3 regions of the Exiguobacterium sp. N4-1P genome follow, and region 2 is predicted to be linked to each of the others. Evidence: a T-box and tRNA genes for the amino acid it is inferred to sense, from the RefSeq annotation. Region 2 holds a T-box; the other regions hold tRNA genes.
What was found. A T-box is a leader RNA that pairs with one kind of tRNA and senses whether it is charged. The one in region 2 lies ahead of leuS (leucine--tRNA ligase), so its partner is inferred to be a tRNA-Leu.
Positions count from the first base shown of each region.

Region 1: it encodes a tRNA-Leu, which carries the amino acid that the T-box ahead of leuS (leucine--tRNA ligase) is inferred to sense. The anticodon was not compared.
Region 3: it encodes a tRNA-Leu, which carries the amino acid that the T-box ahead of leuS (leucine--tRNA ligase) is inferred to sense. The anticodon was not compared.

Region 1 is NZ_CP022236.1:1,587,915-1,592,890, reverse strand. It holds gene A0126_RS08380 (thioredoxin family protein) at 1-267, shown strand, start outside; gene A0126_RS08375 (S66 family peptidase) at 291-1,307, shown strand; gene A0126_RS08370 (hypothetical protein) at 1,319-1,660, shown strand; gene A0126_RS08365 (alpha/beta hydrolase) at 1,681-2,610, shown strand; tRNA gene A0126_RS08360 (tRNA-Leu) at 2,689-2,772, shown strand; gene A0126_RS08355 (transporter substrate-binding domain-containing protein) at 3,097-3,864, shown strand; gene A0126_RS08350 (amino acid ABC transporter permease) at 3,904-4,548, shown strand; gene A0126_RS08345 (amino acid ABC transporter ATP-binding protein) at 4,545-4,976, shown strand, end outside.
Region 2 is NZ_CP022236.1:2,169,142-2,174,117, reverse strand. It holds gene A0126_RS11215 (MDR family MFS transporter) at 1-300, shown strand, start outside; gene A0126_RS11210 (hypothetical protein) at 475-744, shown strand; gene A0126_RS11205 (peptidoglycan bridge formation glycyltransferase FemA/FemB family protein) at 778-1,506, shown strand; gene A0126_RS11200 (HAD family hydrolase) at 1,568-2,212, shown strand; T-box leader at 2,252-2,474, shown strand; gene leuS (leucine--tRNA ligase) at 2,521-4,926, shown strand.
Region 3 is NZ_CP022238.1:396,478-401,453, forward strand. It holds gene A0126_RS18610 (2-oxoglutarate dehydrogenase E1 component) at 1-135, opposite strand, end outside; gene A0126_RS18615 (amino acid ABC transporter ATP-binding protein) at 484-1,212, opposite strand; gene A0126_RS18620 (amino acid ABC transporter permease) at 1,209-1,853, opposite strand; gene A0126_RS18625 (transporter substrate-binding domain-containing protein) at 1,893-2,660, opposite strand; tRNA gene A0126_RS18630 (tRNA-Leu) at 2,985-3,068, opposite strand; gene A0126_RS18635 (alpha/beta hydrolase) at 3,147-4,076, opposite strand; gene A0126_RS18640 (hypothetical protein) at 4,097-4,438, opposite strand; gene A0126_RS18645 (S66 family peptidase) at 4,450-4,976, opposite strand, start outside.

The DNA of each region.
Region 1 (4,976 bases), 580 kb from region 2:
AATTGTTCCGTCTGTGAATCCTTGTTCCCACAAATCGAACCCATCATGTTGGAACACCCAGAAATTCGATCGGCGCGTGTCGATGTATCGGACGTTCCCGAAATTGCAGGAGCGTTATCCATTTTCACCGCCCCTGTCTTACTTTTGTTTTTAGACGGAAAAGAGATGCACCGCGAGGCACGAATCGTCCCAATCGAACGATTCCGTCGACGTGTGGAGCAGATTGGTGAATTTGTAAAATCAGAAATCATCGATTTAGAAAATTAATCGTTAACTGAAGGAGGAAGAAGATGAGGTATCCATTTTTCGGCTGGACAGGGCAAACAATTGGTATAACAGCATTATCTTCCGGCTTACCTGATGCGCTCCATCCTTTACTCGAAGAATCCAAGTTACGTTTAGAGGACCGGCAGATGGAGACGATGATTGGTGATACGGTTTGGACACAAAAGAAAGCACAGAGTACAACAGCAGCGGTTCGGGCATCTGAATTGATGCAGATGTTCCAAAACCCAGATATCGATGCGATCCTGCCGCCGTTTGGTGGCGAACGCGCCTTGGATGTATTACCGCATCTAGACTTTTATGAACTGCCGGTGAAATGGTTACTCGGATATTCAGATACGAGTACGGTCTTGTTCGCAATTACCGTAAAAACGGGGATTGCGACAGCACATGGTCCGAACGTGCTTGAGTTGAGAAGTGAAGAATGGGACGAGACGACAGCTGCTTGGCGTCGCGTGCTTGCAACACCGCGTGATGGTTCCGTGACCCAGTGGATGTCGACAAGGTTTCAAACAGCCTGGAATCACGACGTCCGCCCTGAGCGCTTTATGTTCCATTTCGATCAACCGACGGAATGGAAAACTCTGAATCCATCCATCACTCAGGTGACGGGTCGACTTCTCGGAGGATGCCTCGAAACCGTCCGTCATTTAATCGGTACGCCTTATGGCGATGTCCGTGCATTTCAAGAACAACAACTCGAGGGTGAACCGATTCTTTGGTACTTCGAAGCCTGTGAAGCCAGCGCGACTGATCTTCACCGTTCCTTGATGCAGATGCATCTTGCCGGCTGGTTTGATAACGCAACTGGTATTTTGTTTGGTCGAACAAGCGCAGGGCAGGCAATCGAAGACTATGCATTACTGGATGTCTACCAAATGATTGCAACAGAGACAGGACTGCCGATTTTTTATGATTTCGACATCGGTCATCAGCCGCCCCAATTGACACTCGTCAATGGTGCGACGGCAACAGTGACGCTTCAAGGAAAAGATTCACGGCTTGATATGACATTCAACTAAGGAGATTTCATATGGCGACACGACATTTTCAATCGCTTGGTGCATATAAGCGAATCTACATCAATCCGGAAACACGCCGGATGACGTTACCAGAACCTTTTTATGATGCACTCGGACTGACGGATGAAGTAATGATTGCGCAAGTCGGACAAGTCCTCGTCATGCGCAATCCAGACGAGATGGTCGAGATGGAGACCGAATTATTATCGCAAATCGTTGAAGAAGGATTTGCGGGGCAAGAGCTCATTCGCGAATTCGCTTACCGGAAGGCCCAGCATGAACAACGGTTGCGCCAGCACATATTACAAGATGATCATCCAGAGTCGTCAGCTCAACTAGAAATCGAACTATAACAACGAGGAGTGGGGACCGGATGCGAACAGGTACAAAAATTGGTTTAGGCGTGATTGGTTCAGGGATGCTTGCAGCAAGCTATTACTTTTACGAAATGGCAATCGCAACGAATCCGAAACCTTTCTTGACGAACAACCGTGATTTAAGTGACGAGATGGTCCGATTGATGCAACCGGGTCAGACATGGATTAAGGAACAACCGTTAGAACTCGTCGCGACGCAAGCACATGATGGATTGACGCTTCGCGCACATTACTTACCGCCACTCGTTCCGTCCGATCGAGTCGTCATTCTCGTACATGGTTACGGTGGTGTCGGAACAGACTTAGCAGGATTCGCCTATCTGTATCATCAAGCGGGTTTTCATGTGTTGATGCCGGACAATCGTGGTCACGGAAAAAGTGACGGAAATTACATCGGTTTCGGGTGGCATGACCGGCAAGACTGTCTGCGCTGGATCGACTATTTAGTCGGATGTGTTGGTACGGATTCTTCCATCTTTTTACATGGTGTATCGATGGGGGGCGCGACGGTTTTGATGACGAGTGGAGAGACATTACCTGCTCAAGTCAAAGGCATCATCTCCGACTGTGCTTATACATCAGTCAACGCAGTCCTCGCCTATCAGATGAAACGGATGTATCGTTTGCCGCACTTTCCGTTCCTTGCGATGACGAGTTTATTGACGAAATTAAAGGCTGGTTACTTCTTCAGTGAAGCTTCCGCATTAAAACAAGTCAAAAAGGCGGCGGTACCGATCTTATTCATTCATGGGGATGCAGATACGTTCGTTCCGACATCGATGGTCTATGAACTGTATGATGCTTGCCAAACGAAGAAGGAACTCGTCGTCATTCCGAATGCGGCACATGCAATGGCTTATTTTGAAGCACCCGATCGATACGATGAAGTCGTCGAGGCGTTTGTTCGGCGCGTATTGTCAGCATGACAAATGAAAGTGTATGAAGCGGAAGGAATGGATTGACAAAAATCAGTCCATTTCGTATTCTACAATCATATAAGTCATGTCGTCGTGGCGGAATCGGTAGACGCGCTAGACTCAGAATCTAGTGGTGGCAACACTGTGGAGGTTCAAGTCCTCTCGGCGGCATTTCCATAAGTTGAAGACCTGTTAGTAGGTCACAGACTGTAGACAAACTAGATGGAAGGTCACTTGCATGTGATTTTCTATCTTTTTTTGTTCTCTCTTTCCTTCCTAAGCGTCTTCCTGTGGCAAACATCGCGCCGCTACAGCGAAGCTGCAGGGTCGCTCCTGTTTGCTTTCCACTAGAAAGCGATTAGATCGAAAATCGCGACTTTTTTAGTTTTCTTTCAGATAATTCAGTTTTTTTACCAAAACATGTTTCAAAGGGACCATTATTAAGGAAAATATCCTAATAGAGGGCCGTGCCTTCAAAAGAAGGGGGTAAAAAGTATGAATAAACGTTTTTCTATCTTATTTTTATTGATGGGATGTCTGTTCGTATTAAGTGCGTGTAGCATCGGTTCAAATGATGATTCATCGTCAGAGGACAAAACGTACAAAGTCGGGATCGACGTCACCTATCCACCATTCGAGTACAAGGACGGGGATACGTACAAAGGAATCGATATCGATTTGATTCAAGCGATTGCAGACGACCAAAACTTCAAGATTGAATTTGAAGCGATGGACTTTAGCGGAATCATTCCTGCTCTGCAGGCGGATCAACTCGACATCGCGATTGCCGGGATGAGTATCACACCGGAACGTGAAAAAGTCGTTACCTTCTCTGACCCGTACTTTGAAGCCGGACTGATTCTTGTCGTCAAAGACAACAATGATGACATCAAGTCGGTTGATGATTTAAAAGGGGAACGCGTGGCAGTTAAAAAAGGGACGACGGGGGCAAAGTATGCAACGGATAACGCGGATAAGCTAGGCATTAAAGTTACACAATTCAATGATAGTCCAGCGATGTTCCAGGAAGTCAAAAATGGGAATGCAGCAGCCTTGATTGAAGACTATCCAGTCATCTCGTATGCCAACAAACAACAAAACCTTGGTCTGAAACTCGTGGGAGATCGTTTAAATGGTGATAATTACGGGATTGCCGTCCTTAAAGGGGAAAACGAAGACTTGATGAAAAAAATCAATACAGGTTTAGCGAATTTAAAAGACAGTGGCGAGTACGACGAAATCGTTGATCGTTATTTAAAATAATCACCCGATTGAGTGAATGATGAGGGAGTTGAGCTGCTGATGGAAGTAGCAAAAGCTGCATTTCCGTTTTTCTTAGATGGGTTACAAGTTACCTTATATATCTTTATCATCGCCGTCATCGCAGGATTCTTGATTGGTCTCATCGTTGCCTTGATGCGCTTGTCTCCATTAAAACTTTTAAATGGGATCGCAATCGTTTATATCGATGTGATCCGTGGGACACCGTTCATCGTTCAACTGTTCTTCATTTATTTTGGTTTGAACTCACTCGAATGGTTATCGATGGACCGGATGTACGCGGGGATTTTGACGGTCGCGATCAATGCAGGGGCCTATTTTGCAGAAATCATCCGGGCCGGTATCCAGTCGATTGACAAAGGTCAAACCGAAGCCGCACGATCGCTCGGGATGACGGGCCGTCAAACGATGGTCCAAATCATTTTACCGCAAGCTTTTCGGAGAATGTTGCCGACCATTACGAACCAATCGATCATTAGTTTAAAGGATACTTCGTTGCTCTCGATTATCGGCATCGCCGATTTGACGCAACAAGGACAAGTCCAGCAAGCGACGACGTTTGAACCGTTCATCGTCTGGTCCGTCGTCGGCTTAATGTATTTCGTCATCATCTATCTGCTGTCGATGTTAGCGAAATTCTTGGAACGGAGGTTTACGCTACGATGAGTATCATTCAAGTAGATAACTTAAAAAAGTCATTCGGAAAAAATGAAGTCCTAAAGGATATCTCCGTTGAAGTAGAAGAGAAAGAAGTAGTTTGCGTCATTGGTCCATCTGGTTCTGGGAAAAGTACGTTTCTTCGTTGTCTGAATCGTCTGGAAGACATTACAGGTGGGACAGTCATCATCGATAAGCACAATATTACGGACCCGAAAGTCGACATCAATAAAGTCCGAGAAGAAGTTGGGATGGTCTTTCAGCACTTTAATCTCTTTCCGCATAAGACGGTTTTAGATAATGTTATGCTCGCACCGATTAAAGTCCGTAAAACGGAAAAGGGACAAGCAAAGGAACGTGCGCTTGCATTACTTGATAAGGTAGGGCTCCGCGAAAAAGCGGACAACTATCCTGGAGAACTTTCAGGCGGACAAAAA
Region 2 (4,976 bases):
ATCGTACCGTTTGCTGAAGGGTTTGAAATGTTTCTTGTTGCGATGGTCATTTTAACGGTTGGAGAGATGTTCATCTGGCCAGCTGTCCCTGCGATGGCGGCACGACTTGCACCGATCGGTAAAGAAGGGGAATTCCAAGGGTACGTCAACATTGCGGCTTCCGCTGGACGGATGATTAGTCCGACGGTCGGTGGATTGATTTACGATTTATCTGGGATGAATGCGGTCTTCTTGACGCTAATCGGATTGATTTTACTTGCAGGTATCGTATTTGTTCGAGCAATTCCTAAAATCAATTAAGATATCTTAGACCAACTGTTTCGAAAAAGAAATAGTTGGTCTTTTTTTGCTGGACGGAATAAAAAGAAATCAAACAGGGTAGTGACTTAAAGAGGTAAAATTTAATTAATTAACCAAATTAAAGAAATTTAATTTTATTTTTATGGTCTGTTTTTTAACAGGAGGTGTACCATAATGGCAAAGTGCGTTTTCATCGACGATCAGGCAACTTGGACAGCACTTATTCGCAATCAGCCGCTAGACATCTTTTACAGTTATGAATACGTTATGTTAAATGCACGAGAAGGGGAACATCCCGGGTTGATTTATTTTCAAGGAGAGGCCGGGAAACTGTTTTATCCTTTCTTAAAACGAGCTATTTTTGATACGGAGTATTGGGATTTGATTACTCCATACGGATATGGCGGTCCTGAAGTGGTGGGTGATTTGACTGAAAAGGAGTGAGCAGAGGCTCGAACTTCCTTTTATGACTGGGCATTGCAGAAAAAGATTGTCACAGAGTTGATCCGATACAATCCGTTGACTGAAAATCAGCGGTTTGCGCACCACTGGACGCAAAAAGAATTTATTCGACATACTACGAGTATCGACTTACGACCATCCGTAGAAGAAATTACACAGACATTTCATAAAAAGACGCGGAGTATGGTTCGGAAATCATTGGCTTCTGACTTAGTTGTCCGACGAGGGACACACGAAGATTTACAATCATTCATTCAGTTGTATTATCAGACGATGGACCGAAAGGATGCCTCGAGCCATTACTACTTTTCTCGAGACTACTTCGAACAGTTATTTGAGTCGACGAGCCTCTGTACGCCGCTCCTCTTGATTGCAGAACTTAACGAGGAAATCATCGGAGGTTACTTCGTTTTACTTGGCCGAGAATTTGCACATGGTCATTTGATTGGCTGTAAGCGGGATGAACATAAGGTCTATCCAAATCAACGGTTAGAATTTGAGGCTATTTTATGTGCGAAAGATGCCGGGTTGGTCGAACAGCATTTAGGTGGCGGGTATAAAGAGCGTGATAGCCTGTTCGAGAGTAAGTGTCGCTATACGGGCTATCGTTTATTTGAATATCATTTAGGAAAAAATGTTCTACTGCCTGCTCAATATGAACAACTGTGCCAGCTCTATGGAGACGGAGAGTTGGAACATTATTTTCCGGGATATCGTTCGCAACCAACACTGATTTCGAAATGATAAAAACGACAGTCCATCACTGTCGTTTTTTTTGTTAAAATCAAAAAAAGGAGTGAATGGGATGCAAACGAGGGGTTTAATCTTCGATATGGATGGCGTCATTTTAGATAGTGAAATTCGCTACTTTGGGGTACATAAAAAAATGTTTCATCAACTCGGGATTCCACTTGATTTAGTTCAATATGCGACCTTCATGGGTAAGACGGGCGACGAGATGTGGCAGGAATTAATTGAACAACATCGCTTACCGCATCAAACGGATGTGTTACTTGCACAGGAACATGACTTATTTCAACAACACGCCAAGCCGGAAGACTGTGGATTAAAGGAAGGGGTTCATGAGTTGATGAGTATCGCTCGAAGCGAAGGTTACGGGATTGCAATTGCATCATCGAGTTCGCTTGAAAAAATTGAACGCGTCATCGCATTTTATGGGTTGACAGTCGACGCCTACACGAGCGGTTTTGAAGTCCCGCGCTCTAAACCGGACCCAGCTATCTTCGAGCTGACAGCAAAACGGATGGGTCTCGCCCCAGAGTCATGTATCGTAATTGAGGACGCGGCGAACGGCATGATGGGGGCGAAAAAAGCTGGGATGGAAGTCATCGCGTTACTCGACGACCGGATGCCGGGGCAGATGTTACATCACGCGGATCATCAGGTTTCAACACATGCTGCGATTGGAGAAATTTTACGGAAACGTTGACGGTTGATTAAGATTCAGATTAAACTAACTAATAGATAGTCAGATGCAACGAACTGAAGTAGTAGTGGAGACATTCCGTTTAGAGAACTGGTGGGTGGTGCAAACCAGTCGGAACTGTCCATGAACTCGTCAGGGAGCATGATTCGTGAACAACGAGTAGCGAATCCGGTCCTTCACACCGTTATCTGTGAGTCAAGCGGTCTGTCATTGACAGACAACGTGGGTGGTACCGCGGAAGCCAAACCGGTCTTTCGTCCCTATTCTTAGGGGCGGAGGACCGGTTTTTTTAATCAGAGGAGGAAGAATAGATGTCGTATAATCATCGTGAGATTGAACCAAAATGGCAAGCGCGCTGGGAACAGGATAACGCGTTCGTAACGACGGAAGACCCAAGTAAGGAAGGCTTTTATGCCCTCGACATGTTTCCTTATCCATCGGGAGCAGGACTGCATGTCGGACACCCGGAAGGATACACGGCAACGGATATCCTCGCACGGATGAAACGGATGCAAGGGTATAACGTCCTTCACCCAATGGGATGGGATGCGTTCGGACTCCCGGCAGAACAGTATGCACTCGATACGGGGAATGACCCGCGTGAGTTCACGGCACAAAATATTGAAACGTTCAAACGTCAGTTGAAAGACCTCGGTTTTTCATATGATTGGGACCGTGAAATCAATACGACGGATCCGAAATACTACAAATGGACACAGTGGATCTTTACACAACTGTACGAAAAAGGACTTGCGTTCGTCGATGAAGTGGCAGTCAACTGGTGCCCGGCACTTGGAACGGTCCTTGCGAATGAAGAAGTCATCGATGGATTGTCTGAACGTGGAAATCATCCCGTCGTCCGTGTCCCGATGCGCCAGTGGGTCCTTAAGATTACGGAATACGCGGACCGTCTCCTCGACGATTTAGATGAACTCGATTGGCCGGAGTCGGTGAAAGAAATGCAGCGGAACTGGATTGGTAAATCGGAAGGTGCGGAAATCGACTTTACGATTGACGGCCACAAAAAACAAGTCACGGTCTTCACGACACGTCCGGATACAGTCTTCGGCGCAACGTACCTCGTCTTAGCACCGGAGCATCCATTCGTCGCGGACATCATGACAGCAGAACATCAGGCAGCAGTCGAATGTTATATCGCGTCTGTTCAGACGAAATCGGATCTTGAACGGACGGATCTTGCAAAAGAGAAGACAGGTGTCTTCACGGGTGCGTTCGCCGTCAACCCGATTTCTGGCGAACGTCTTCCGATCTGGATTGCCGACTATGTTCTTGCGACGTATGGAACAGGTGCCATCATGGCCGTTCCGGCACATGACGAACGCGATCATGAGTTTGCGAAACAGTTTGACCTTCCAATCATCGAAGTCGTAAAAGGCGGAAATGTCGACGAAGCAGCGTATACGGGAGAAGGGGAGCATGTCAATTCACAAATGCTCGACGGTCTCTCGAAGGCGGACGCAATCGAAACCATCATCGCGGAACTCGAAACGAACCAAGTCGGACGGAAGAAAATTACGTATCGTCTGCGTGACTGGCTCTTTAGCCGTCAACGCTATTGGGGCGAGCCGATTCCAGTCGTCCATATGGAAGATGGAACGATGAAGACGCTGGATAAAGAAGAGTTGCCGCTTGAACTTCCGATGATTCCTGAAATCAAACCGTCGGGAACAGGAGAGTCGCCGCTTGCTCTTGCAGAAGAGTGGCTCGACTATACGGATCCTGTGACAGGGATGAAAGGACGCCGCGAAACGAACACGATGCCACAATGGGGCGGTAGCTGCTGGTACTACCTTCGTTTCATCGATCCGCATAATGAAGAGGCACTCGCGGATCCGGAGAAATTAAAATACTGGCTTCCGGTCGATATTTATATCGGTGGGGCAGAACATGCGGTCCTTCACTTACTGTACGCACGTTTCTGGCACAAAGTGTTATACGACATCGGCGTTGTTCCGACAAAAGAGCCATTCCAAAAGCTGTATAACCAAGGGATGATTCTTGGCGAAAACAACGAAAAAATGTCTAAATCACGCGGGAACGTCATCAATCCGGATGAAATCGTCAAATCACACGGAGCAGATACGCTTCGTCTGTACGAAATGTTCATGGGACCACTCGATGCGTCCGTATCTTGGTCGGAAAATGGGCTCGACGGTGCACGTCGCTTCCTTGACCGCGTCTGGCGTTTGTTCGAACGGACTGCAGACATTCAAGATGTCGAGACGGTTGATGCCGACTTTGAACGTGTCTATCACCAGACCGTCAAGAAAGTGACGGAAGACTTCTCGAACATTCAATTCAACACAGGGATTTCGCAGTTGATGGTCTTCGTCAACGAAGCGAACAAACAGCAAGTGTTACCGCGTCACTTCCTTCGTGGATTCATTCAGTTGTTGACACCAGTCGCACCTCACCTCGGGGAAGAGTTATGGGAGCAACTAGGGTTTGAAAAGACATTAACGTATGCGGCATGGCCGACATATGATGAAACGAAACTCGTCAGTGATACGATAGAGTTCGTCATTCAAGTCAACGGAAAAGTCCGTTCAAAATTGACAATCAGTATCGACGCAACAAAAGAAGAAATCGAAGCACTCGCTTTTGCAGATGAAAAAACAAAAGAGTGGATTGGCGACAAGACGGTTCGTAAAGTCATCGTCGTACCGAAAAAGCTCATCAATATCGTAGCAAACTAATACGAATCCCCTTGCCCATGTAGTCATGGAGGAAGGGGATTGTTTTTGAA
Region 3 (4,976 bases), on a different contig from region 2:
ACGCGTCTCTTCGTCAATCGAAGAAGCATCTTCTAAAAATCGTTCGTACATCTCGATGATGTACCCAAGGTTCGGTCCATAAAATGCTTGTTTCTCCTGTTCCCGGCTTGCCATGTACGGTTCCCCCCGTTTCATTCATTTCACCCTTTGAGCTGCTCAACACAGCCCGTTCCCAACTCTCTACCTGTTAGCGCTTTCAAATATAGTGGCATAAAAAATCGACAGTGGCACTTCCTCTATGAATTAAGATGGATGACCACGACTGAAGGCGTTTATACCAAAGTGTTTGCCTTAGTTATTATCTTACTACTTCTTAAGCCCCAGTGCGTTTCGAATTCCCAATTTCTCTGTGCTAAATGTATAAGTTTTTCTTATGATGTCAGCATCAGTGATTTATGATACAAACATTTCTTTCACGGTAGTGTCATTTCTGCACACGAAAAGAAACGCCCATGCCTATCTTTCAGGCACCGGCGTCCTCGTTTACAACACTTTACTTAAAAACGATTGGGTCCGTTCATGTTGCGGAGAATCAAACAGTTCACTCGGAACATTTTCTTCGACGATATAGCCGCCGTCCATAAAGAGTACACGATCTCCGACCTCACGGGCGAAGCCCATTTCATGTGTCACGACAATCATTGTCATCCCTTCGATCGCCAATTGTTTCATGACTTCAAGGACATCCCCGACCATCTCCGGATCAAGTGCCGATGTCGGTTCGTCGAACAACATGATTTTCGGATTCATCGCGAGTGCACGGGCAATCGCGACCCGTTGTTTTTGTCCGCCTGAAAGTTCTCCAGGATAGTTGTCCGCTTTTTCGCGGAGCCCTACCTTATCAAGTAATGCAAGCGCACGTTCCTTTGCTTGTCCCTTTTCCGTTTTACGGACTTTAATCGGTGCGAGCATAACATTATCTAAAACCGTCTTATGCGGAAAGAGATTAAAGTGCTGAAAGACCATCCCAACTTCTTCTCGGACTTTATTGATGTCGACTTTCGGGTCCGTAATATTGTGCTTATCGATGATGACTGTCCCACCTGTAATGTCTTCCAGACGATTCAGACAACGAAGAAACGTACTTTTCCCAGAACCAGATGGACCAATGACGCAAACTACTTCTTTCTCTTCTACTTCAACGGAGATATCCTTTAGGACTTCATTTTTTCCGAATGACTTTTTTAAGTTATCTACTTGAATGATACTCATCGTAGCGTAAACCTCCGTTCCAAGAATTTCGCTAACATCGACAGCAGATAGATGATGACGAAATACATTAAGCCGACGACGGACCAGACGATGAACGGTTCAAACGTCGTCGCTTGCTGGACTTGTCCTTGTTGCGTCAAATCGGCGATGCCGATAATCGAGAGCAACGAAGTATCCTTTAAACTAATGATCGATTGGTTCGTAATGGTCGGCAACATTCTCCGAAAAGCTTGCGGTAAAATGATTTGGACCATCGTTTGACGGCCCGTCATCCCGAGCGATCGTGCGGCTTCGGTTTGACCTTTGTCAATCGACTGGATACCGGCCCGGATGATTTCTGCAAAATAGGCCCCTGCATTGATCGCGACCGTCAAAATCCCCGCGTACATCCGGTCCATCGATAACCATTCGAGTGAGTTCAAACCAAAATAAATGAAGAACAGTTGAACGATGAACGGTGTCCCACGGATCACATCGATATAAACGATTGCGATCCCATTTAAAAGTTTTAATGGAGACAAGCGCATCAAGGCAACGATGAGACCAATCAAGAATCCTGCGATGACGGCGATGATAAAGATATATAAGGTAACTTGTAACCCATCTAAGAAAAACGGAAATGCAGCTTTTGCTACTTCCATCAGCAGCTCAACTCCCTCATCATTCACTCAATCGGGTGATTATTTTAAATAACGATCAACGATTTCGTCGTACTCGCCACTGTCTTTTAAATTCGCTAAACCTGTATTGATTTTTTTCATCAAGTCTTCGTTTTCCCCTTTAAGGACGGCAATCCCGTAATTATCACCATTTAAACGATCTCCCACGAGTTTCAGACCAAGGTTTTGTTGTTTGTTGGCATACGAGATGACTGGATAGTCTTCAATCAAGGCTGCTGCATTCCCATTTTTGACTTCCTGGAACATCGCTGGACTATCATTGAATTGTGTAACTTTAATGCCTAGCTTATCCGCGTTATCCGTTGCATACTTTGCCCCCGTCGTCCCTTTTTTAACTGCCACGCGTTCCCCTTTTAAATCATCAACCGACTTGATGTCATCATTGTTGTCTTTGACGACAAGAATCAGTCCGGCTTCAAAGTACGGGTCAGAGAAGGTAACGACTTTTTCACGTTCCGGTGTGATACTCATCCCGGCAATCGCGATGTCGAGTTGATCCGCCTGCAGAGCAGGAATGATTCCGCTAAAGTCCATCGCTTCAAATTCAATCTTGAAGTTTTGGTCGTCTGCAATCGCTTGAATCAAATCGATATCGATTCCTTTGTACGTATCCCCGTCCTTGTACTCGAATGGTGGATAGGTGACGTCGATCCCGACTTTGTACGTTTTGTCCTCTGACGATGAATCATCATTTGAACCGATGCTACACGCACTTAATACGAACAGACATCCCATCAATAAAAATAAGATAGAAAAACGTTTATTCATACTTTTTACCCCCTTCTTTTGAAGGCACGGCCCTCTATTAGGATATTTTCCTTAATAATGGTCCCTTTGAAACATGTTTTGGTAAAAAAACTGAATTATCTGAAAGAAAACTAAAAAAGTCGCGATTTTCGATCTAATCGCTTTCTAGTGGAAAGCAAACAGGAGCGACCCTGCAGCTTCGCTGTAGCGGCGCGATGTTTGCCACAGGAAGACGCTTAGGAAGGAAAGAGAGAACAAAAAAAGATAGAAAATCACATGCAAGTGACCTTCCATCTAGTTTGTCTACAGTCTGTGACCTACTAACAGGTCTTCAACTTATGGAAATGCCGCCGAGAGGACTTGAACCTCCACAGTGTTGCCACCACTAGATTCTGAGTCTAGCGCGTCTACCGATTCCGCCACGACGACATGACTTATATGATTGTAGAATACGAAATGGACTGATTTTTGTCAATCCATTCCTTCCGCTTCATACACTTTCATTTGTCATGCTGACAATACGCGCCGAACAAACGCCTCGACGACTTCATCGTATCGATCGGGTGCTTCAAAATAAGCCATTGCATGTGCCGCATTCGGAATGACGACGAGTTCCTTCTTCGTTTGGCAAGCATCATACAGTTCATAGACCATCGATGTCGGAACGAACGTATCTGCATCCCCATGAATGAATAAGATCGGTACCGCCGCCTTTTTGACTTGTTTTAATGCGGAAGCTTCACTGAAGAAGTAACCAGCCTTTAATTTCGTCAATAAACTCGTCATCGCAAGGAACGGAAAGTGCGGCAAACGATACATCCGTTTCATCTGATAGGCGAGGACTGCGTTGACTGATGTATAAGCACAGTCGGAGATGATGCCTTTGACTTGAGCAGGTAATGTCTCTCCACTCGTCATCAAAACCGTCGCGCCCCCCATCGATACACCATGTAAAAAGATGGAAGAATCCGTACCAACACATCCGACTAAATAGTCGATCCAGCGCAGACAGTCTTGCCGGTCATGCCACCCGAAACCGATGTAATTTCCGTCACTTTTTCCGTGACCACGATTGTCCGGCATCAACACATGAAAACCCGCTTGATGATACAGATAGGCGAATCCTGCTAAGTCTGTTCCGACACCACCGTAACCATGTACGAGAATGACGACTCGATCGGACGGAACGAGTGGCGGTAAGTAATGTGCGCGAAGCGTCAATCCATCATGTGCTTGCGTCGCGACGAGTTCTAACGGTTGTTCCTTAATCCATGTCTGACCCGGTTGCATCAATCGGACCATCTCGTCACTTAAATCACGGTTGTTCGTCAAGAAAGGTTTCGGATTCGTTGCGATTGCCATTTCGTAAAAGTAATAGCTTGCTGCAAGCATCCCTGAACCAATCACGCCTAAACCAATTTTTGTACCTGTTCGCATCCGGTCCCCACTCCTCGTTGTTATAGTTCGATTTCTAGTTGAGCTGACGACTCTGGATGATCATCTTGTAATATGTGCTGGCGCAACCGTTGTTCATGCTGGGCCTTCCGGTAAGCGAATTCGCGAATGAGCTCTTGCCCCGCAAATCCTTCTTCAACGATTTGCGATAATAATTCGGTCTCCATCTCGACCATCTCGTCTGGATTGCGCATGACGAGGACTTGTCCGACTTGCGCAATCATTACTTCATCCGTCAGTCCGAGTGCATCATAAAAAGGTTCTGGTAACGTCATCCGGCGTGTTTCCGGATTGATGTAGATTCGCTTATATGCACCAAGCGATTGAAAATGTCGTGTCGCCATATGAAATCTCCTTAGTTGAATGTCATATCAAGCCGTGAATCTTTTCCTTGAAGCGTCACTGTTGCCGTCGCACCATTGACGAGTGTCAATTGGGGCGGCTGATGACCGATGTCGAAATCATAAAAAATCGGCAGTCCTGTCTCTGTTGCAATCATTTGGTAGACATCCAGTAATGCATAGTCTTCGATTGCCTGCCCTGCGCTTGTTCGACCAAACAAAATACCAGTTGCGTTATCAAACCAGCCGGCAAGATGCATCTGCATCAAGGAACGGTGAAGATCAGTCGCGCTGGCTTCACAGGCTTCGAAGTACCAAAGAATCGGTTCACCCTCGAGTTGTTGTTCTTGAAATGCACGGACATCGCCATAAGGCGTACCGATTAAATGACGGACGGTTTCGAGGCATCCTCCGAGAAGTCGACCCGTCACCTGAGTGATGGATGGATTCAGAGTTTTCCATTCCGTCGGTTGATCGAAATGGAACATAAAGCGCTCAGGGCGGACGTCGTGATTCCAGGCTGTTTGAAACCTTGTCGACA